DNA from 4 places in the Pseudomonas sp. AC239 genome. Region 3 is predicted to be linked to each of the others. Evidence: predicted binding sites of a transcription regulator. Region 3 holds the regulator's gene; each other region holds the start of a gene.
The links. Region 3 encodes sigma-54, which starts transcription at its own class of promoters, with help from an activator protein. Its sites were predicted from a motif close to ANTGGCATNNANNTTGCTNT; they were not measured.
Positions count from the first base shown of each region.

Region 1 (5,643 bases), 1.0 Mb from region 3:
GGGACAGATAAAAAAGTTGGTGCAACAAAAAGACTGAAAGCGACCCTTCGTCGAATAGTACCCAAGCGCAAACGTGGGTCATTCTCACTAAGGATTGACCCGCTGGATCAGCGGGGCGCCGATCATACCGGGGTTTGCGCAATGCACGTTGAATAAATACGCAGTTACTTATCGCCATAGCATCCTTTACGTTACGTGCTTATGACAAAACGATCATTCCCTCGGTGTGACTCATTGGTTAGAACTGAGCACAGGTTGACGTCGCAACGGCGTCAACACCTTGGCTCGCCACGCCGGCAGCGAGCCGCACGATGGCAGGTTTTTTCTGCCAGACCTCAATTGAGGTCAACGCGACACTACAGTCAACAAGTGAGGGAAACACCCTATGAGAAGACTTAAGCGTGATCCGTTGGAAAGAGCATTTTTGCGCGGATATCAATATGGCGTTGGTGGCAAATCCCGTGAGCTTTGCCCATTTACTCTACCGTCGGTACGCCAAGCCTGGATCAACGGCTGGCGAGAAGGACGCGGCGACAACTGGGACGGTATGACCGGCACTGCGGGAATCCACAGACTCAACGAACTTCACGCCGTCGGCTGACACAGGGCATTTATTCCGACACGACAATCTGAATCTGCATTGAATTAACCACGCACGTCCTTCCCGGACGGCGGGCTACGGCCCAGGGGCTCCTTCGAGGAGCCCTTTTTATTGCCTGCAAAAAAGGTTAATCGGGATCCACGTGGCGAGGGGATTTATCCCCGCTCGGCTGCGCAGCAGTCGCGAAGTCGGAATTTCAATTTAACTGGCATATCAGTGTGCAAGGTTTGGGGCTGCTGGGCAGCCCAGCGGGGATAAATCCCCTCGCCACAAAGGCTCCCACAAGGCCTCCGCAATCCTCAGCGCAGCGCGGCGATGGCGTCTACCGCTTCGCGAATCAGCGCCGGGCCTTTGTAGATGAAGCCCGAATAGATCTGCACCAGGCTTGCACCGGCCGTGATCTTCTCCGCCGCGTGCTTGCCCTCGGTAATCCCGCCCGCAGCAATGATCGGCAAACGCCCGGCCAATTCGCCCGCCAGCACCTTCACGGTATGGGTGCTCTTTTCACGCACCGGCGCACCCGACAGACCGCCCGCCTCGTCACCATGCTCCATGCCTTCGACGCCGACACGGCTGAGGGTGGTGTTGGTCGCAATGACCGCGTCCATGCCTGTTTCGATCAACGCCTGGGCAACCTGCGCGGTTTCTTCGTCAGTCATGTCCGGGGCGATCTTGATTGCCAGCGGCACATGCTTGCCGTGGCGCAGCGCCAGTTCAGCGCGGCGCGTGGCCAGATCCGCGAGCAATTGCTTGAGCGAATCACCGAACTGCAGGCTGCGCAGGCCCGGGGTGTTTGGCGAGCTGACGTTGACGGTGACGTAGCTGGCGTGGGCGTAAACCTTGTCCAGGCAGATCAGGTAATCGTCGACCGCACGCTCGACCGGGGTGTCGAAATTCTTGCCGATGTTGATGCCCAGCACGCCCTTGTATTTTGCCGCAGCGACCCGCGCCAGCAAATTATCCACGCCAAGGTTGTTGAAACCCATGCGGTTGATGATCGCGTCGGCTTCCGGCAGGCGGAAGATCCGTGGTTTCGGGTTACCCGGCTGCGGACGCGGGGTCACGGTGCCGATTTCAACGAAGCCAAAGCCCAGTTGCGCAAAACCATCGATGGCCGCGCCGTTCTTGTCCAGGCCTGCCGCAAGCCCCACCGGGTTCGGGAACTCCAGCCCCATGACGGTCACCGGCATCTTTGCCGGTGCCTTGCACAACAAGCCGTTGAGGCCCAAACGTCCACCCGCGCCGATCAGATCCAGCGACAGATCGTGGGAGGTTTCCGGGGAAAGTTTGAACAACAGCTGACGGGCCAGGGTGTACATGGGCGGCAATGACTCGGGCGGCGAAAAGAGGCGGCGATTATAGCCGGGCATCGTCGCCCGGCGCGAGGCGCCTGCGCGAATCAGGCGACTGGCATATGCCTTGCACCGCCCTGCTCATCAGTCTGCCGACCAATGACGGCGCGCAGGCCAGGACAATGGCGTCGTCCCCGGTTTTGCCTGCGCAGAATCCGGGACGGCGTTTTTTTTGAGGTAGCGTATGAACGAAACGTCCTTGGGGCCTCTGGCCTGGGTCAACGGCAGCGATGCGCCGGAAAAAAGCGCGATCAATCTCGGCTTCATGGCGCTGAGCGACTGCGCCTCGGTGGTGGTCGCCGCCACTCAGGGCTTCGCCCAGCCCTACGGCCTGACTCTGAACCTCAAGCGTCAGGCATCTTGGGCCAACCTGCGCGACAAGCTGGTCAGCGGCGAACTGGATGCCGCGCACAGCCTGTACGGGCTGATTTATGCGGTGCACCTGGGCATCGGCGGCGTCGCCCCCACCGACATGGCGGTGCTGATGGGCCTGAACCAGAATGGCCAGAGCCTGAACCTGTCCCATGGTTTGCAACAGGCTGGCGTGAACAGTCCTGAAGCGCTCGATCGGCATGTGCACCAAAGCCGCGCAAAACTGACCTTCGCCCAGACCTTCCCCACCGGCACACACGCGATGTGGCTGTATTACTGGCTGGCGAGCCAGGGCATTCATCCGTTGCAGGACGTCGACAGCGTGGTGGTGCCGCCGCCGCAAATGGTCGCGCACCTGCAAGCCGGGCGCATCGACGGCTTTTGCGTCGGCGAACCGTGGGCGGCCAGCGCCGTGCAGCAGGACCTCGGCTTCACCCTGGCGACCAGCCAGAGCATCTGGCCCGACCACCCGGAAAAAGTCCTCGGCTGCACCCGCGAATTCGTCGAGCAATATCCCAACACCGCGCGGGCGCTGGTCATGGCCATTCTTGAGGCCAGTCGCTTCATCGAAGAAAGCCCGGAAAACCGCCGCAGTACCGCGCAATTACTCAGCGCCACCGAATACCTCGACACCCCCGCCGCGTGCATCGAACCGCGCTTTATGGGCGACTACGCCGACGGCCTCGGCAATCGCTGGCAGGATCCGCATGCGTTGCGTTTTCATGGCGATGGCGAGGTCAATCTGCCCTACCTTTCCGACGGCATGTGGTTCATGACCCAGTTTCGTCGCTGGGGTCTGTTGCGCGAGGATCCGGATTATCTGGCCGTCGCCCGCCAGGTTCAGCGCCTGGATTTGTATCGCGAGGCAGCGAGCGCTGTTGGCGTAGCGTCTTCCTGCGCAGACCTGCGCAGCAGCCAATTGCTCGACGGCAAGGTCTGGGACGGCAGCGATCCGGCGGGCTATGCGCGCAGTTTCAAGCTGCATGCCCTGAGCGACGCCGCCCCGCTTCTCGCCCAGCGCTGACAGGAGACCGCGAACATGTTGCGCATTCTGCTGATCAACGACACCGCGAAAAAAGTCGGACGCCTGAAAGCGGCGCTGACCGAGGCCGGCTTCGAGGTAATCGACGAGTCCGGCCTGACCATCGACCTGCCGGCGCGCGTCGAAACGGTGCGCCCGGACGTGATCCTGATCGATACCGAGTCACCGAGCCGCGATGTCATGGAGCAAGTGGTACTGGTCAGCCGCGACCAGCCCCGGCCGATCGTGATGTTCACCGACGAACATGATCCGGGGGTGATGCGTCAGGCGATCAAGTCCGGGGTCAGTGCCTACATCGTCGAAGGCATTCACGCACAGCGGCTGCAGCCGATTCTCGACGTGGCGATGGCGCGCTTCGAGAGTGACCAGGCTTTGCGCGCGCAATTGCAGGCCCGTGACCAGCAACTGGCCGAGCGCAAGCGCATCGAACTGGCCAAGGGTTTGCTGATGAAGATGAAGGACTGCAACGAAGAAGAGGCCTACACCCTGATGCGCCGCCAGGCCATGAGCCGCCAGCAGAAGCTGATTCAGGTGGCGGAGCAGATCATTGCCATGAGTGAGTTGCTGGGCTGAGACTTTGTGTTGTCAGAGCGGGCCTCTTCGCGAGCAGGCTCGCTCCCACAGGTGGCATACATTCCAATGTGGGAGCGAGCCTGCTCGCGAATGGCGACACCTCGGTCACGAACTGTTGGCACAAATCTCGCTAAGCAAACCGCACAGGTAACCAACGGCGGTTGCCCCACCTACGACAAAGACGTCGCTCACCCCGTTCGCCCCTCGGCGAATCAGGTAGCGGCGTTTTTGCGTTTTGGCCCCACAGAGCGGGGCCGGTGGTGCGGCCGTGAGGCGCTCCACCTGCTGTGCATGACTCCTTTCGAGACTCTTTTCAGCCGAGGTGCGCGATGAATTCAAGCTTCTGGAAATCCGGCCATACCCCGACCCTGTTCGCGGCCTTCCTGTATTTCGACCTGAGCTTCATGGTCTGGTACCTGCTCGGCCCGCTGGCGGTGCAGATTGCCGCCGACCTGCACCTGACCACCCAGCAACGCGGCCTGGTCGTCGCCACGCCAATTCTCGCCGGCGCGGTGTTGCGCTTCGCCATGGGCATGCTCGCTGATCGCTTGTCGCCAAAGACCGCCGGGCTGATCGGCCAGGTCATCGTCATCTGCGCGCTGTTCGGTGCGTGGAAACTGGGTATCCACAGTTATGAACAGGCGCTGATCCTCGGCCTGTTCCTCGGCATGGCCGGCGCCTCGTTCGCCGTGGCGCTGCCGCTGGCCTCGCAGTGGTACCCGCCAGAGCATCAGGGCAAAGCCATGGGCATCGCCGGTGCGGGCAACTCCGGCACCGTATTCGCCGCGCTGCTGGCGCCAGTGATTGCCGCTGCGTTCGGCTGGAGCAATGTTTTCGGTTTCGCCCTGATCCCGCTGGTGCTGACTTTGCTGCTGTTCGCCCTGTTGGCAAAAAACGCCCCGCAGCGGCCGAAACCGAAAGCCATGGCCGACTACTTCAAGGCCCTCGGTGATCGCGACAGCTGGTGGTTCATGTTTTTCTACAGCGTCACCTTCGGCGGCTTCATCGGCCTGGCCAGCGCCCTGCCCGGTTACTTCAACGATCAATACGGTCTGAGCCCGGTGACCGCTGGCTACTACACCGCGGCCTGCGTGTTCGGCGGTAGCCTGATGCGGCCATTGGGTGGCGCGCTGGCCGATCGCTTCGGCGGCATCCGCACTTTGCTGGCGATGTACACCGTCGCTGCCATCTGCATCGCAGCGGTGGGCTTCAATCTGCCAAGTTCCTACGCGGCGCTGGCGCTTTTCGTCTGCACCATGCTCGGCTTGGGCGCCGGCAACGGTGCGGTTTTCCAACTGGTGCCGCAGCGTTTTCGTCTGGAGATCGGCGTGATGACCGGGCTGATCGGCATGGCCGGCGGTATCGGCGGCTTCGCCCTCGCGGCCGGCATGGGCGCGATCAAGCAAAGCACCGGCAGCTATCAACTGGCACTGTGGTTGTTCGCCAGCCTCGGCGTGCTGGCATGGTTTGGCCTGCACGGCGTCAAGCGTCGCTGGAGAACCACCTGGGGTTCGGCGGCAGTGACAGCGGCGCGGGTCTGAGGCCTCAATGGCTCTGCAACTGAGCTTCGCCGAAGCCAGCGCCACCGGCCCGCGTGCGGAGAATCAGGACGCCCTGCGTTCGGTGACACCGGCGCCGGCACTGGCGGTGAGCAAGGGTTATCTGTTCGCCATCGCCGACGGCGTCAGCCAGTGCGCCGATGG
Region 1 is NZ_OZ409864.1:3,949,137-3,954,779, reverse strand. Features, by position in the region: gene rmf (ribosome modulation factor) at 386-601, shown strand; gene ACZ0AZ_RS18035 (quinone-dependent dihydroorotate dehydrogenase) at 901-1,920, opposite strand; gene ACZ0AZ_RS18030 (CmpA/NrtA family ABC transporter substrate-binding protein) at 2,138-3,349, shown strand; gene ACZ0AZ_RS18025 (ANTAR domain-containing response regulator) at 3,365-3,940, shown strand; gene ACZ0AZ_RS18020 (nitrate/nitrite transporter) at 4,270-5,481, shown strand; gene ACZ0AZ_RS18015 (protein kinase domain-containing protein) at 5,489-5,643, shown strand, end outside.
Region 1: a site for sigma-54 is predicted at 2,008-2,027, ahead of ACZ0AZ_RS18030 (CmpA/NrtA family ABC transporter substrate-binding protein). Genes of this name have one in related genera too.

Region 2 (5,643 bases), 640 kb from region 3:
CAACATTTCCGCCGCCGGGTTCATGTACTCGAGGCGCAGTTCGGCGTCGAGCAGGATGGTCGCCGTGGTCAGGTTGTCGAGCAGCAAACGGTGAATAGCGTCGCTTATGGTCATCTGGACCCCTTTTGGAGCAAGGCGTGCGCGAGAACAAAGCGCTGTTGTCGGGAAAATGCAAAAACCAAACCAAGGCTCCGAAAAGAAGCGCTTGAGCCCTGAAACAGGCGATTGACGCGCGTTTGTATGGCACGAAGCCAGCTCAAACGGGAAGTTTCGAACCAAAATGGGTTGGGTTGTGGGCGAGTTGCAGTTTAGTGCACCAATAGGGTGCGCATGCCTGGCAGACGTTAAAAGAAGCGCAGGAATGGATTTTTCGGCTCTTCCGGTTTGTCCTTGAGCGGGCATTCCGGGCGCACGCCGTAATCGTCGGCGCCACAGGGTTTGGCCTGACGTTTTTGCGCCAGGGAAATGCGCAGCAGGTGGAACGGCTGATTGGCGGTGCGTTCCACGGTACGCCCGGCGGCGTCGAGGATTTCGATCGAAAGGCTGTGGCTGCCGCGATCAATGTTGCTCAGTGCAAATACCGGGCTGACGCCGGGCTCGCCAGTGGCCTTGCCATCCAGCAGCAGGCGATAACGATGGCCGCTTTGCAGGCCGGGCTCGCTGGTGACACTGACGATCAGCTCGCCGGCGCTGCTGCGCAGGGTGGCATCAGGCTCTGGGATCAGAATGCGCAGCATGTCGTAATGAAAGGGCGCTGGTTCGGCGGATTTTTTCGCCGTGGTGATCGGCGCTGCGGTGTTGGCAGGGACCGCCATGCGATTGCTCGTCGCGATCGGCACTCGCTTGGCGTTGGCGCGTGGCTGGTCGGTATAGACGCGGTTGCCCTGTGCGTCGATATAAGTGAAGACCTCGGCCGTGGTGGGCGACGCCATCAGCGCCAGGATGAGTATCAGTCCGGCACGGATCATGGCGTGTGCACGCGCTGCACGGTGAAAACCGCAGGCTGGCTCTGCTGGATGACGGTCTGGCCGTCGATCACTTGCACGGCCAGGCGATGCTCACCGCGATCAACGTTGATCAATTGCAGAACCGGCACGTTGCTCGGCTGGCCGTAGGGCGCGTCGTCCAGGACCAGTCTCAGTTGATGCGGTGGTTGCAGACGAGGCTTGATCAGAACGTTGACCGTGAAGGTGCCGTTGTTGGCGCGCAGCGCCTCGTCAGTGGGCAGACCGGCGAACTCGAGGATGTCGTAGGCGTTGCGCGGTGGTTGCGGTTGTTCTGCGGTGGGTGCCTGCGGCGCACTCGGTGCTTGCGGCTCGACCCGGTTGAGGGGTGGCAGCTCGAGCGGTTGCGCCTGTACGCCGTCCGGCGGCTGATTGCTGTAAGCCGTGTTGCCGTTGGCGTCGGTGTACTTGTAGATCTGCGCGGCGGCGGGCAGGGCGATCAGCAGCAGGATGTAGAGAAGCATGCGACCCATGAAATCGACCGGGGTTGGAAACGATGGGTAGCAGCATAGGACAGGTGGGGCGGTTGGCCCAACTGGCGACACATTCAAAGATCATTCAGACACCACAGATCTCCTGTGGGAGCGAGCCTGCTCGCGAAGGCGTCGCATCAGTCACCATCATCTTCAATGCCTCACCGCTTTCGCGAGCAGGCTCGCTCCCACAGGGTAAATGAACTGCGCCGGGCAAAAAAAAGGCCTCCCGAAGGAGGCCTCTTTTGTCACGCCACTTTACGCAGCGCTACCGGATCAGCAGCTGTAGTACAGCTCATATTCCAGTGGGTGTACGAAGGTGCGAACCTTGATTTCTTCTTCCGATTTCAGCGCGATGTAAGCGTCGATGAAGTCGTCGGAGAACACGCCGCCCTTGGTCAGGAACGCGCGGCCCTTGTCCAGCTCTTCCAGGGCTTCTTTCAGGCTGCCGCAAACCTGTGGAATCTCTTTCGCCTCTTCAGGCGGCAGGTCGTACAGGTTTTTGTCGGCAGCATCGCCTGGGTGGATCTTGTTCTGGATACCGTCCAGACCGGCCATCAGCAGTGCTGCGAAGGCCAGGTACGGGTTGGCAGCCGGATCCGGGAAGCGCGCTTCGATACGGCGGGCTTTCGGGCTCGACACGTATGGAATACGGATCGAAGCGGAACGGTTGCGCGCCGAGTAGGCCAGCATTACCGGAGCTTCGAAGCCTGGGACCAGACGCTTGTAGGAGTTGGTCGCCGGGTTGGTGAAGCCGTTCAGGGCCTTACCGTGCTTGATGATGCCGCCGATGAAGTACAGAGCGGTATCGGACAGGCCGGCATAGCCTTCACCAGCGAAAGTGTTCTTGCCGTCTTTCCAGATCGACATGTGTACGTGCATGCCCGAACCGTTGTCGCCGTACAGTGGCTTCGGCATGAAGGTCGCGGTGCGGCCGTAAGCGTCGGCAACGTTGTGCACAACGTATTTCAGGGTCTGAACTTCGTCGGCCTTCTTCACCAGGGTGTTGAACTTGACGCCGATTTCGTTCTGGCCGGCAGTTGCCACTTCGTGGTGGTGAACTTCAACCGACTGACCCATTTCTTCCAGTGCGTTGCACATGGCGGTACGGATTTCGTGGTCGTGGTCGAACGGTGGAACCGGGAAGTAGCCGCCTTTCACGCCTGGACGGTGACCCTTGTTGCCGCCTTCGATGTCCTGGTCGGACATCCACGAACCTTGCTCGGAGTAGATCTTGAACATCGAGCCGGAGATGTCCGACTTGAATTTCACCGAGTCAAAGATGAAGAACTCAGGCTCTGGACCGGCGAATACGGTGTCACCGATACCGGTGGCTTTAAGGTGCTCTTCGGCGCGCTTGGCGATCGCACGTGGGTCGCGATCGTAGCCCTGCATGCTCGAAGGTTCGATGATGTCGCAGACCAGAATCAGAGTTGGGTCTTCGGTGAACGGATCGAGTACGGCCGTTTCGTCGACCGGCATCAGGATCATGTCGGAGGCTTCGATGCCTTTCCAGCCGGAGATGGAGGAACCGTCGAACATCTTGCCGACTTCGAAGAAGTCGTCATCCAGCGCATCGCGAGCCGGCATGGTCACGTGGTGCTGAGTGCCTTTGGTGTCCGTGAAGCGCAGATCAATCCACTTGACGTCATGATCTTTGATGAGTTGAACCGACTTCGACATAGTGTCCTCCGGGTGAATTAGGGCGGGTAGTGGATGCCCTTAATAATGGTGATGCCGGCGCGAATACTCTGCCAAGGCAACCTGCCTCACAAGGGAGCAAATTGCATGCCAGTGCCCCAGCATGGGTTTTTTGCCCCAAATTCACGCTTATTAAGGTGCGCAGGCAACTGAATCGACAAATCTCGCCCCGTAATGTTGCGTTTAATTCCAGAAATGACCCGTTTTGGTGCAAGCAAAACCTTCTGCACATTAACTGGTTAAACCTTGAGCAATTTCCGCTATAATCCGCGCCCCCCTTTTTCGGCTGGCCGTTCGCGCGCTGTTTTCATGAAACTTATCGTAAAAGTCTTCCCCGAGATCACCATCAAAAGCCGACCTGTCCGGACGAAATTCATCCGCCAGTTGGCCAAGAACATCCGCACCGTGCTCCGTGACCTGGACCCGGCCGTGGTGGTGAACGGCGTGTGGGACAACCTCGAGCTGGAAACCCGTGTTACCGACCCCAAAGCCTTGAAAGAGATGGGCGAGCGCCTGACCTGCATGCCGGGCATCGCGCACTTTTTGCAGATCGACGAGTACCCGCTGGGCGACTTCGACGACATCACCGAGAAGTGCAAACAGCACTACGGCGATGCGCTGGCCGGGAAGATTTTCTCGGTACGCTGCAAGCGCGCAGGCAAGCATGCCTTCAGCTCGATGGACGTGGAAAAATACGTCGGCAGCAAGCTGCGTCGCGAGTGCGGTGCGGCCGGAATCGACCTTAAAGCGCCGCAAATCGAAGTCCGTATCGAAGTTCGCGACAAACGGTTGTTCGTGATCCACAGCCAGCACAACGGCATCGGCGGCTATCCGCTCGGCGCGTTGGAGCAGACGCTGGTATTGATGTCCGGCGGCTTCGATTCGACTGTGGCGGCTTACCAGATCATGCGTCGCGGCCTGATGGCGCACTTCTGCTTCTTCAATCTCGGCGGGCGTGCCCACGAATTGGGCGTGATGGAAGTCGCGCACTTCATCTGGAAGAAGTACGGCAGCTCGCAACGCGTGCTATTTGTCAGTGTGCCGTTCGAGGAAGTGCTGGGCGAAATTCTCGGCAAAGTCGATAACAGTCATATGGGCGTGGTTTTGAAGCGTATGATGTTGCGCGCCTCGTCCGAGATCGCCGAACGCCTGCACATCGATGCACTGGTGACCGGTGAAGCGATCTCCCAGGTATCGAGCCAGACGCTGCCGAACCTGTCGGTGATCGACTGCGTGACCGACAAGCTGGTGCTGCGCCCGCTGATCGTCGCGCACAAGCAGGACATCATCGACACCGCCAACGAGATCGGTACCGCCGATTTTGCCCGGCACATGCCGGAATATTGCGGCGTGATTTCGGTCAACCCCAAGACCGCAGCCAAGCGTGGCCGGGTTGAGCACGAAGAGAAAGAATTCGACATGGCGGTGCTCGAGCGTGCGCTCGCCAACGCCAAACTGGTACCGATCGATCGGGTGATCGACGAATTGGGCCAGGATTTGCAGATTGAAGAAGTCAGCGAGGCACTGGCCGGCCAGATCGTGATCGACATCCGTCACCCGGATGCCGCCGAGGATGAGCCGTTGGAACTCGCTGGCGTGGAAGTACAGACGATGCCGTTCTATGCAGTGAACGCTCGTTTCAAGGAGCTGGATCCGACTCGCCAGTACCTGCTGTATTGCGACAAAGGCGTGATGAGTCGCCTGCATGCTCACCATTTGCTCAGTGAGGGGCATGCCAATGTGCGCGTTTATCGACCGAGCTAAGTGCCCGGGGCTGTTTGCCTGTGGCCTGCGTCACCGGCCCCCCGACACCGCCGTCAAGCTGTAACGGCCATGCCGGACACTACTGCTAATCGCTGCCAAGACTTGTCAGCAAACCGAATCCTCTGATCGAGATACACAAGTGATCGAAAATCTACGCAACATCGCCATCATTGCTCACGTTGACCACGGTAAAACCACCTTGGTAGACAAACTCCTGCGTCAATCCGGCACTCTGGAGCGCAACGAGCTCAACGACGAGCGCGTGATGGACTCCAACGACCAGGAAAAAGAGCGCGGTATTACCATTCTGGCGAAAAACACCGCCATCAACTGGAACGGCTACCACATCAACATCGTGGACACCCCGGGCCACGCCGACTTCGGCGGCGAAGTTGAACGCGTGATGTCGATGGTTGACTCCGTTCTGCTGCTGGTTGACGCTCAAGACGGCCCTATGCCGCAAACCCGCTTCGTGACCAAGAAGGCTTTCGAAGCCGGCCTGCGTCCAATCGTGGTGATCAACAAGGTTGACCGTCCAGGCGCACGTCCGGACTGGGTTCTGGACCAGATCTTCGACCTGTTCGACAACCTCGGTGCGACCGAAGAACAACTGGACTTCCAGGTTGTTTACGCTTCGGCCCTGAACGGTATTGCCGGTCTGGACCACACCGCCATGGCGGAAGACATGACTCCGCTGTACC
Region 2 is NZ_OZ409864.1:2,287,637-2,293,279, forward strand. Features, by position in the region: gene glnL (nitrogen regulation protein NR(II)) at 1-114, opposite strand, end outside; gene ACZ0AZ_RS10570 (DUF4124 domain-containing protein) at 345-968, opposite strand; gene ACZ0AZ_RS10575 (DUF4124 domain-containing protein) at 965-1,477, opposite strand; gene glnA (type I glutamate--ammonia ligase) at 1,754-3,160, opposite strand; gene thiI (tRNA uracil 4-sulfurtransferase ThiI) at 3,488-4,942, shown strand; gene typA (translational GTPase TypA) at 5,082-5,643, shown strand, end outside.
Region 2: a site for sigma-54 is predicted at 3,254-3,273, ahead of glnA (type I glutamate--ammonia ligase). Genes of this name have one in related genera too.

Region 3 (5,643 bases):
CGATGTTGCTGGTAGTGACCCACGAAGTGATCCCGGAGTCGCGCCGTCACGGACATGACAAACTGGCGAGTCTTGGCTTGTTGATCGGGTTTTGTCTGATGATGGTGATGGATACGGCGTTGGGTTGAAAGAAGATCAAAAGGTCGCAGCCTGCGGCAGCTACCACCCTGGAATGCGTTTCCTGTAGGAGCTCCGCAGGCTGCGATCTTTTGACTTTGGCTATCAGCCACCTTCGTCGAAGTAGTTGTTGATCAACGCTACCAGCGCATCCATGGCTTCCTGCTCTTGATGCCCTTCAGTACTCAAATAAATTTTGGTGCCCTTGCCCGCCGCGAGCATCATCATTGCCATGATGCTCTTGCCGTCGACAGTCGTTTCAGGTGTGCGTCCCACTCGGATCGTGCAGTCTGGATACTGACCCGCCACGCCGACAAATTTGGCCGATGCCCGGGCATGCAGACCCAGTTTATTGATGATTTCGATTTCACGAGCAGGCATCGCGGTGTGGATCCTTTAGGTGAGGTCGCGGTGGCGAACCTGGACGTTCTTCAGGGTTTTCTGCAGGGCCTGACCCAAACGTTCGGTCAGGTAGACGGAGCGGTGGTGCCCGCCGGTGCAGCCGATGGCAATGGTCACGTAGGCGCGGTTGCTGGCGGCAAAACGTGGCAGCCACTTGTTCAGGTAGGCGTAGATGTCCTGATACATTTCTTCGACATCCGGCTGCTGCGCCAGGTACTCGGCCACCGGTGCATCAAGGCCCGATTGCGCGCGCAGCTCCGGTTTCCAGTACGGATTGGGCAGGCAGCGCACATCGAAGACCAGATCGGCATCGACCGGCATGCCGCGCTTGAAGCCAAATGATTCAACCAGAAACGCCGTGCCGGGCTCAGGCTGATTCAACAGACGCAACTTCAGGGTATCGCGCAGTTGATACAGATTCAGGCTGGTGGTGTTGATTTTCAGGTCAGCCAGATCGGCGATCGGGCCGAGCAGGGCGGTTTCATCGTGAATCGCCTCGGCCAGCGAGCGATTGGCGTTGCTCAGCGGGTGACGACGACGGGTCTCGGAAAAACGCTTGAGCAGGGTTTCTTCATCGGCGTCCAGGTACAGCACATCGCACTTGATATGCTTGGCACGCACGTCTTCGAGCAACTCAGGGAAGCGTGACAGATGGCTGGGCAGGTTGCGCGCATCGATCGACACGGCGACCAGCGGCTGCGCCAGTTCCGTGTGAATCAGCGCCCGCTCGGCCAGTTCCGGCAGCAAACCGGCCGGCAGATTGTCGATGCAGTAGTAGCCGTTGTCCTCAAGGACATTCAGGGCGGTACTTTTGCCCGAGCCCGAACGGCCACTGACGATGATCAAGCGCATGATTAGTGCCCGTTCTGCTCGTCCAGCACAACCTGGTACAAGGCTTCGTTGCTCGCGGCGCTGCGCAGTTTTTCGCGCACTTCCTTGCGGTCGAGCATGCTGGCGATCTGGCGCAGCAACTCCAGATGCGCATCAGTCGCGGCCTCCGGGACCAGCAGCACGAAGAGCAGGTCGACCGGGGCGCCGTCGATGGCGTCGAAATCGATCGGGGCTTCCAGGTGCAGCAGGGCGCTGACTGGCGCCGTGCAGCCCTTGAGGCGGCAATGGGGAATGGCGATGCCGTTGCCGAAACCGGTGGAACCGAGTTTTTCACGGGCGATCAGCGCCTCGAAGACATCCTGCATCGCCAGATCCGGCACTTCGCGGTGGATCAGGTTGGCAATCTGTTCGAGGGCTTTTTTCTTGCTGCCGCCCGGCGCGTTCACTTGGGAACGGCCGGGGGTCAGGATGGTTTCAAGTCGGATCATGGGATAGGGGTGTTAACGACCGGTTGCGCCCTGGAGGAGGCTCTGGGTCTTTTCCTTATGCTTTTTGAGTTGGCGATCCAGCTTGTCGGTGAGTGAGTCGATCGCAGCGTACATGTCAGTATCTTCTGCGTTGGCGACCACTTCGCTGCCGGGGATATGCAAGGTGGCTTCGATCTTCTGCTTCAGCTTTTCGACGCACATCGTGACTTGCACGTTGGTGATCTTGTCGAAATGTCGCTCCAGTCGTTGGAGTTTTTCCTCGATGTAGGAACGCAGAGGTTGGGTCACTTCCAGTTGGTGTCCACTGATGTTGACTTGCATACAGCTTCTCCTTCGTTGCCAGTGCATAAAGCGGCAGGCCGAAAAGCCTGCCACTGGAACGCTGTAACGTGGCTTACATCAACCGCTTGCGTTCGCTCGAAGGCGCGATTCCGAGGGATTCGCGGTACTTGGCGACGGTGCGGCGAGCCACCTGAATGCCTTGTGCCTCCAGTAAACCAGCGATCTTGCTGTCACTCAACGGCTTTTTCTGATTTTCCGCGGCGACCAGTTTCTTGATGATCGCGCGGATCGCTGTGGACGAGCATTCGCCGCCTTCGGAGGTGCTGACGTGGCTGGAGAAAAAGTATTTCAGCTCATAAATACCGCGCGGGGTATGCATGAATTTTTGCGTGGTTACCCGGGAAATCGTTGATTCGTGCATGCCGACCGCTTCGGCGATGTCATGCAATACCAGCGGCTTCATCGCTTCGTCGCCGTATTCGAGGAAGCCGCGCTGATGTTCGACGATCTGCGTGGCCACTTTCATCAGGGTTTCGTTACGGCTTTGCAGGCTCTTGATGAACCAGCGGGCTTCCTGCAACTGATTGCGCATGAAAGTGTTGTCGGCGCTGGTGTCGGCACGCTTCACAAACCCGGCGTACTGGGCGTTGACGCGCAGACGTGGCACCGATTCCTGGTTCAGCTCGACCAGCCAGCGCTCGTTGTCCTTGCGCACGATCACATCGGGAATAACGTATTCGGCTTCGGTCGATTCGATCTGTGAGCCCGGACGCGGATTGAGGCTCTGCACCAGCTCGATGACCTGGCGCAACTCGTCTTCCTTGAGCTTCATGCGGCGCATCAACTGGCTGTAATCGCGGCTGCCGAGCAAGTCGATGTAATCGGTAACCAGACGCTTGGCTTCGCTCAGCCACGGCGTCTTGGCTGGCAGTTGGCGCAGTTGCAGAAGCAGGCATTCGCCGAGGTTGCGTGCGCCGATCCCGGCGGGTTCGAATTGCTGGATGCGATGCAGGACGGCTTCGATTTCATCGAGCTCGATGTCCAGTTCCGGATCGAATGCTTCGAGAATCTCTTCGAGCGTTTCGTCCAGGTAGCCCTGATTGTTGATGCAGTCGATCAGGGTCACGGCGATCAGGCGATCGGTGTCGGACATCGGTGCCAGGTTCAGTTGCCAGAGCAGATGGCTCTGCAGACTCTCCCCGGCGGACGTGCGGGTGGTGAAATCCCATTCGTCGTCATCGCTGCTGGGCAGGCTGCTGGCGCTGGTCTGGTAGACGTCTTCCCAGGCGGTATCCACCGGCAATTCGTTGGGGATGCGCTCGTTCCACTCGCCATCCTCGAGGTTGTCCACCGTTGGGGCGGTTTCCTGATAGGAGGGTTCCTGAATCTCGGCGGGCTTCTGTTCGGCGTTGTCGGCCAGAGGATCGGCGTTGTCGAAGTCGTCGCCTTCTTCCTGGCGCTCGAGCATCGGATTGGATTCCAGAGCCTCCTGGATCTCCTGTTGCAGGTCCAGGGTCGACAATTGGAGCAGACGGATGGCCTGTTGCAGCTGCGGCGTCATCGTCAGCTGCTGGCCCATTCTCAAGACTAGCGATGGTTTCATGGCAGGGGCTTAACACCTTATTCGCCGGCGCTTTGCGCCATCCACTACAGGGCGCCGAAGCGCCAAACTTAAGCAAATTATATGCCTGAAACTGAAGTGTTTGCCTAGAGCGCTGTAACAATTAAAGCGGATAAATGCGCCTTGAATCGATACAGCGCTGTCGCGCTTACAGGCGGAACTCGTGACCCAGATACACTTCCTTGACCAGATCGTTGGCCAGGATGGTCTCGGCATCGCCTTCAGCGATCAATTGACCGTCGTTGACGATGTAAGCGGTTTCGCAGATATCCAGTGTCTCGCGGACGTTGTGGTCGGTGATCAGCACACCGATGCCCTTGGCCTTGAGGTGGTGAATGATCTGCTTGATGTCGCCCACCGAGATCGGGTCGACACCGGCGAACGGTTCGTCGAGCAGGATGAATTTCGGCGCAGTCGCCAACGCACGAGCGATTTCCACCCGGCGACGCTCACCACCGGAAAGGCTCATGCCAAGGTTGTCGCGGATGTGGCTGATGTGGAATTCCTGCAGCAGGCTTTCCAGCTCCTTGCGACGACCGGCCTTGTCCAGCTCCGGACGCGTCTCAAGAATCGCCATGATGTTGTCGGCAACCGACAGTTTGCGGAAGATCGACGCTTCTTGCGGCAAATAGCCGATACCGGCCTTGGCGCGGCCGTGCATTGGCTGGTGGCTGACGTCCAGGTCATCGATCAGCACACGGCCCTGATCCGCCTGCACCAGGCCGACGATCATGTAGAAGCACGTGGTCTTGCCGGCGCCGTTCGGGCCGAGCAAGCCGACGATCTGCCCGCTGTCGATCGACAGGCTGACGTCACGCACGACCTGGCGGCTTTTATAGGCCTTGGCCAGGTGCTGAGCTTTCAGAGTTGCCATTACTGGGATTTCTCTTCGGTTTTCTTCTTCGGCTGGATCACCATGTCGATGCGCGGACGCGATTCGGTGACCTTGCTGCCCGTGGCGCGACCGGCGCTGGCCAGTTTCTTCACGGTGTCGTAGACGATTTTTTCGCCTTGGGTGACGTTGTTATCCTTGTCGATAACCTTGGCCTTGTCGATCAGCACCACCCGGTTCTGCTGGGCGTGGTATTGAATCGTCACGCCGTAGCCCTTGACCGGATTGGCGTCGCCCTGGGTCTGCAGCTGCTCGAAGTAAGCCAGGTTGCCCACCGAGGTCACCACGTCGATGTCGCCATTGGGCGCGCGCGTCATGGTCACGGTGTTGCCTTTAACGATCATCGAACCCTGGGTAATGATCACGTCACCTTTATAGGTGGCGATGCCATTCTTGTCGTCCAGTTGGGCGTCGTCGGCCTGAATGCGGATAGGCTGCTGCTGATCGTTCGGCAGGGACCAGGCGCTCGCGCTTCCCAGTGCTGCGCCCAGACTGAGCAAAATAGGGAGGGTTTTAACGAGCCTCATACTGTCCTCTTACGTTCGATTGCAGGTGTATCCTGCTGTCCTTCAGGTACGCTTTCATTCCGACGCCAGTCGATACGCCACCAGCGCCCTCGATTCTAACGGGTTGCGCAGTCTGCGCATATTCCTGCTGCGGGAACACGGTCATGCGCGTGCTGGTGATCAGGGTGCCGCGCTTTTTCTCATCGGTGCGCTGCACGCGGACCGAATCGATCAATTCCACTTCGGTACCGCCCGAGTTCACTTCGCCGCGTTCGCTGGTCACGTGCCAGGGGAAGTCGGTGCCGCGATACATGTTCAAGTCAGGCTTGGTCACCAGGGTGACATCGGTCGCCTTGACGTGCTCGGCCTTGTCGGAGGTCATTTCGTACTGCACCTTGCCGTCGGGCAGATACTGAATGGTGTGCGTGTTGGTCGCGTACCAGTCGATCGGATTCTCGGCAGCCGAAACCGGTGGCTTGTCGAGGAAGCGTTCAGGGCTGATGT
Region 3 is NZ_OZ409864.1:2,923,673-2,929,315, forward strand. Features, by position in the region: gene ACZ0AZ_RS13150 (ZIP family metal transporter) at 1-128, shown strand, start outside; gene ACZ0AZ_RS13155 (HPr family phosphocarrier protein) at 223-498, opposite strand; gene rapZ (RNase adapter RapZ) at 514-1,371, opposite strand; gene ptsN (PTS IIA-like nitrogen regulatory protein PtsN) at 1,374-1,838, opposite strand; gene hpf (ribosome hibernation-promoting factor, HPF/YfiA family) at 1,851-2,159, opposite strand; gene ACZ0AZ_RS13175 (RNA polymerase factor sigma-54) at 2,233-3,723, opposite strand; gene lptB (LPS export ABC transporter ATP-binding protein) at 3,890-4,615, opposite strand; gene lptA (lipopolysaccharide transport periplasmic protein LptA) at 4,615-5,160, opposite strand; gene lptC (LPS export ABC transporter periplasmic protein LptC) at 5,147-5,643, opposite strand, start outside.

Region 4 (5,643 bases), 960 kb from region 3:
TTCGGTCAGGCGCGTGAAGCGCAGGAACGGCAGCGCCGACTGGCTCTCATGTTCGGCCTCGCGCAATTCGTCGATATCGACCTGCCCCCGGGCGCCAATGATGATCGCTTCGTGGGGCTCGTCCATGGTCAGCACATGCAGGATGTTGCCGAACGGATCGAGCTGCGCACGCACAGGACGCGGTAGGTCGAGTTGCCAACTGAGCACATGCTGGCGCTCGCTGTCGTGGGGCGTCAGGCGCAGGTACTGGATGCTCGCGCGCACCTGATCTTCATAGTGATAGGTGGTCTCGTGGCTTATGGAAAGTCTCATGCAGCCTCCAGGTAGGAACTGTGAATGGCGTTGCCCAACTGGCGCACCAGCGGGATGAATTCGGTCAGCCAGGCGTGCAGGCCTTCTTCGAGGATTTCGTTGATGCCGGTGTAGCGCAGGCGCGCGTCCATTTCCGCCGCCAGGCGTTGTGCCGGTCGGCCGTTGGCGCCGGGCAGTTGCGCGAGGATCTGGTCGATCTCTTCGGTACAGGCACGCAGCGAACGCGGCACATCGGCGCGCAACAGCAGCAGTTCGGCGACATGCCGGGCGCCGGGCGCGTCGCGATAGATTTCGGTGTAGGCCTCGAACGATGACAAGGCGCGCAACAGCGCACTCCACTGGTAATAGGCGTGCGCGGTGCCATCGCTCACCGCTTCGGCCTGATCACCAGCCATCTCGTAACGGGCATCGAGCAGGCGCAGCGTGTTGTCCGCGCGCTCGATAAAGGTGCCCAGACGAATAAAACGAAACGCGTCGTTGCGCATGATCGTGCCGTAGGACGCGCCACGGAACAGGTGCGAGCGCTCCTTGATCCATTCGCAGAAACGGCTCATGCCGTAGCGGCTCAGACCCTGTTCGGCGATGCCGCGAATTTCCAGCCAGGTGGCGTTGATGTTTTCCCACATGTCGGCGGTGATCCGCCCGCGCACGGCATGGGCACTGGCTCGCGCCGAGCCGAGGCAGCTGTAAATGCTCGCCGGGTTGGCCGCGTCCAGCGCAAAGAAATGCAGCAGACGCTCGGCGTGCAGATCACCGTGGCGTTCAAGGTAATCATCAAGGGTGCCGGTAATGAGCAACGGCATGGCGAGTTCGTGCAGCCCGTCGCCGCGCCCGTCCTGCGGCATCAGCGACAGCGAATAACTGATGTCGAGCATGCGCGCGAGATTCTCCGCACGCTCCAGGTAACGCGACATCCAGTACAGATCCGAGGCAGTTCTACTTAACATGGCAAGCTTCCTTCAATCCTCGACTACCCAGGTGTCCTTGGTGCCGCCGCCCTGGGAGGAATTCACCACCAGGGAGCCTTCACGCAACGCGACCCGGGTCAAACCGCCAGGCACCACCCGGGTTTCGCGCCCGGAAAGCACGAACGGACGCAGGTCGATATGGCGTGGCGCGATGCCGTTTTCGACAAAGGTCGGACAAGTTGACAGCGATAGCGTCGGTTGCGCGATGTAGGCATGGGGTTTGGCTTTGATGCGCTCACGAAAGGCATCGATTTCCGCCGTCGTCGCGGCCGGCCCGACCAGCATCCCGTAACCGCCGGAGCCCTGTGTTTCCTTGACCACCAGATCGGGAAGATTGGCCAATACGTGGGACAGCTCGGAGGGGTTGCGGCATTGCCAGGTCGGCACGTTTTTCAGAATCGGCTCTTCGTCGAGGTAGAACCGGATCATGTCGGTGACAAACGGGTACACCGATTTATCGTCCGCCACCCCGGTGCCGATGGCGTTGGCCAGCACCACGTTGCCGGAACGATAGGACGACAGCAGCCCCGGCACACCGAGCATCGAATCCGGGTTGAATGCCAGCGGATCGAGGAATGCGTCATCGAGGCGACGGTAGATCACGTCGACCGCTTTCGGGCCGTCGGTGGTGCGCATGAACACCTTGTCGTCGCGCACGAACAGATCCGCGCCTTCCACCAGCTCAACGCCCATCTCCCGCGCCAGAAACGCATGTTCGAAGAACGCGCTGTTGAAGCGTCCCGGCGTCAGCACCACTACGCTGGGATTGTCGATCGGGCTGGAGCTTTTCAGGGTGTCGAGCAGCAGGTTTGGGTAGTGATCGATCGGGGCAATACGCTGGGCGGCGAACAGTTCGGGGAACAGGCGCATCATCATCTTGCGGTCTTCGAGCATGTAGCTGACGCCGCTGGGTGTGCGCAGGTTGTCCTCGAGGACGTAATAAGTGCCATCGCCGTCGCGCACCAGATCGACGCCGGAGATGTGCGAGTAGATGTCGCGGTGCAGATCCAGGCCCTGCATCGCCAACTGGTATTGCTCGTTGGCCAGCACCTGTTCGGCGGGAATGATCCCGGCCTTGATGATGCGCTGCTCGTGATAGAGGTCGGCGAGAAACATGTTCAACGCCTTGACCCGCTGAATACAGCCGCGCTCGACAATCCGCCATTCACTGGCGGGGATGCTGCGGGGAATGGTATCGAACGGAATCAGCCGCTCGGTGCCTTGCTCGTCGCCATAGAGCGTAAAGGTGATCCCGGCACGGTGGAACAGCAGATCGGCCTCGCGGCGGCGCTGCGCGAGCAACTCGTCGGGCGTCTCGGCCAGCCAGCGGGCAAATTCCCGGTAATGCGGGCGGACCAGGCCGCCGGCATCGTACATCTCATCAAAATAGGTGCGGATCATGCCGTACTCCTTGTCACTCCGGACATACAGGCCTTCGCAAGGCCCGTGCCATCGGCATAAACGCTTTTAATTCAATCGGTTGTAGATCTATGCCGCAGACCGCGCACCATTCCTGTGCGGCAAATGCCCCGGCCCGATTGCCCCCGCTTCATTGCGACGCACTGCATCGCCTATCACCAGCATAGTCAGAGTTGATTTCACTGCGCGGCCGCGACTGCGGATAATCCGCGCATTCGCTGCAGAACTTCCCCGGCACGCCGCCGCGAAGTAGACAGCTCAACTGATCTGCACTGCCTTGGCAGCCCCGTCCCGACAGGACTTTATCGCGTACCCGTCTTCCCTTTTAGCCACCCTCTCCGGTGGCTTTTTTTTGCCCGGGATTCTTGTTTCAGGGTTTTGCCACTGCGATGTGCAGAAGCCAGAAACGACAACGGCCGACCCGAAGGTCAGCCGTTGCCCGATACAAAATGCTCAATATCAATTCAGGCGGTAACGATTGCGCACCTCCTGCTTCACGCCCCAACCCTCGATAATGCCGCCCAGCGGTTCGACCACGGCAGAAAAGCCTTGCTCGAAATCGCCGATGTCGTCATAGGTTGCGTACATCACTTTGCTCAATTCCAGCGACCAGGCGCCGTCGTCGCGCGCACTGACCTGGGCATTGATGGATTCACCGCGAAATTTGCCTGCTGCCCTGCGCGCCCGCTCCTCGTCCGGGAAAATCGCGTAGAACTCGATGGGATGGAACCGGGAAAAATCGAAACCGCCTTCTTTCATGCGGCGCAGAACGTTGCTGCTGATGTCTTCTTGATAGGCTGTGCTCATGAATCGTCCCCCTCGATTGATGGATAGACTTTCCGTGTTCCCGCCCCGGGCCTTTTGGCCTAAGTACTACGGCAACGTGGTTGCGCGCGGGAAACAAGCATGTAGCTGACAAGACCAGACCTTAGCGATCCATTCGCTGATCTCGCTTGCAGAGTAGCCCCAAGAGAGCGCCGCTGCCAAGGCCTGGTTTTCGAGATGACAGGAAGTGTTCAGATGGGTGTGATGCTGCGGATTTCGATGCCGTTCTGGGTCTTGAGGTTTTTCACCCCGGCATCGGCGGTGCGCCCTTCCAGATCGTTCAGATCCAGCTGGGCAGCGACCGGAAGAAGCCGCTCCTTGATCAGCCGTGCGGCTTCATCATCGGACGGGCATTCCTCACGTTCGAAGACTTCATCAACAATTTCGCCGTGATCATCCACGAAAGTGACTTTCCACTTTTGCATCAGTGCCTCCTCAATCAACCCGTAAATGGGCTTACCTCTATCTCGACTTTTTTCCGCGATAGTTGGTTCAAAAGGATTACAGCCGCCAACGGTGAAAATAACCATCCGATCGATAGGGCGGACTTCTGTGGCGAGGGGATTTATCCCCGTCCGGCTGCGCAGCAGTCGTAATACCGTCCATTGCGGCTTGACGGAGACACCGCGCAGGCCGGTTCAGGGATGCTGCGCATCCCAACGGGGATAAATCCCCTCGCCACAAAAGTTCCCTTGCAGAGCGACGTCAGGGTGATCAGTCGTTGCTCGGCTTATTGACCGCTTGCAGCACGTATTGCGGCAAAGCGAACGCGCCAATGTGGATTTCCGGGTTGTAGTAGCGGGTGACGATGCCGCTGCCGATGAAGCGCTGTTGCAGGGTTTCACGGCTGAGTTTGCGGTAGGCCGGGTTGGTCGAGCCCCAGGCGAAGGTCATCGAACCGCCGATGTAGGTCGGCACGGCGGCCTGATAGAAATGCCAGTCCGGGAACAGGCTGCGCAGACGACCGGCGGTGGTTTTGACTTCGTCGATCTGCATGAACGGCGTGCCGTTCTGGGTAACGAGGATGCCGCCGTCGTTCAGGCAACGGTGGCAAGCCTGGTAGAAGTTCTCCGAGAACAGCACTTCGCCCGGGCCGATCGGGTCGGTGGAGTCGGAGATGATCACGTCGAATTTTTCAGTGGTGGTGGCGACGAAACGCATGCCGTCGTCGATCACCAGGTTCAGGCGCGGATCGTCGTAGGCACCTGCGGAATGGTTCGGCAGGAACTCCTTACACATGTCGACCACAGTGCCATCGATCTCGACCATGGTGATGTGCTCGACGCCAGCGTGCTTGGTCACTTCGCGCAGCATGCCGCCGTCACCGCCACCAATGATCAGCACGCGCTTGGCGGTGCCGTGGGCGAGGATCGGCACGTGGGTGAGCATTTCGTGGTAGATGAATTCGTCGGCTTCGGTGGTCTGGATCACGCCGTCCAACGCCATGACCCGGCCCATGCGCGGGTTCTGGAAGATCACCAGATGCTGGTGTTCGGTGCGCACTTCGTGCAGCAGTTTTTCCATGCGAAAGCGCTGGCCGTAGCCTTCGTAGAGGGTTTCCAGGTACTCACTGGTCTTGGTGACGGTCATGGTCAAGTGCTCCGATAAATGCGCGGGCGCCATAGTGGGGACGATAGCCCGGGAAAGGCGCGCATTCTACGTTGCCGAAGATGACAGGTCGAACCTCAACATATTTTTTACCAGCGCAAACCAATGTGGGAGCAAGCCTGCTCGCGAAAGCGCAGCATCAGTTGCCCGTGATGGCGACTGACACAACGTCTTCGCGAGCAGGCTCGCTCCCACAGGGATAACAGTGTGATCGAAAATCAGCTCAGATCCGGACGTTGCCCCGTGGCCCGGCAATCGCCCAGATGATCAGGCCCAGCACTGGCAGGAGGATGATCAGCAGCACCCAGACGATTTTCATCCCGGTTGAGGTACCGCTTTTCAGTACGTTGATGATGGCCCAGATGTCGAGGGCAAGGATAATCAGGCCAATCAGACCGTTGAACGTGGAACCCATGGTGTCGCTCCAGAATAGTGGCATGCACTTTTAGGATAGACGGTCGCGCGCAGGGTTCCCTTTTATTGCGTTCAGACGTGAACGGCGACCTTCAAG
Region 4 is NZ_OZ409864.1:3,885,718-3,891,360, reverse strand. Features, by position in the region: gene ACZ0AZ_RS17780 (transglutaminase family protein) at 1-312, opposite strand, end outside; gene ACZ0AZ_RS17775 (alpha-E domain-containing protein) at 309-1,259, opposite strand; gene ACZ0AZ_RS17770 (circularly permuted type 2 ATP-grasp protein) at 1,272-2,681, opposite strand; gene ACZ0AZ_RS17765 (ribonuclease E inhibitor RraB) at 3,159-3,506, opposite strand; gene ACZ0AZ_RS17760 (hypothetical protein) at 3,716-3,949, opposite strand; gene speE (polyamine aminopropyltransferase) at 4,239-5,114, opposite strand; gene ACZ0AZ_RS17750 (PLDc N-terminal domain-containing protein) at 5,356-5,547, opposite strand; gene ACZ0AZ_RS17745 (hypothetical protein) at 5,619-5,643, opposite strand, start outside.
Region 4: a site for sigma-54 is predicted at 2,715-2,734, ahead of ACZ0AZ_RS17770 (circularly permuted type 2 ATP-grasp protein). Genes of this name have one in related genera too.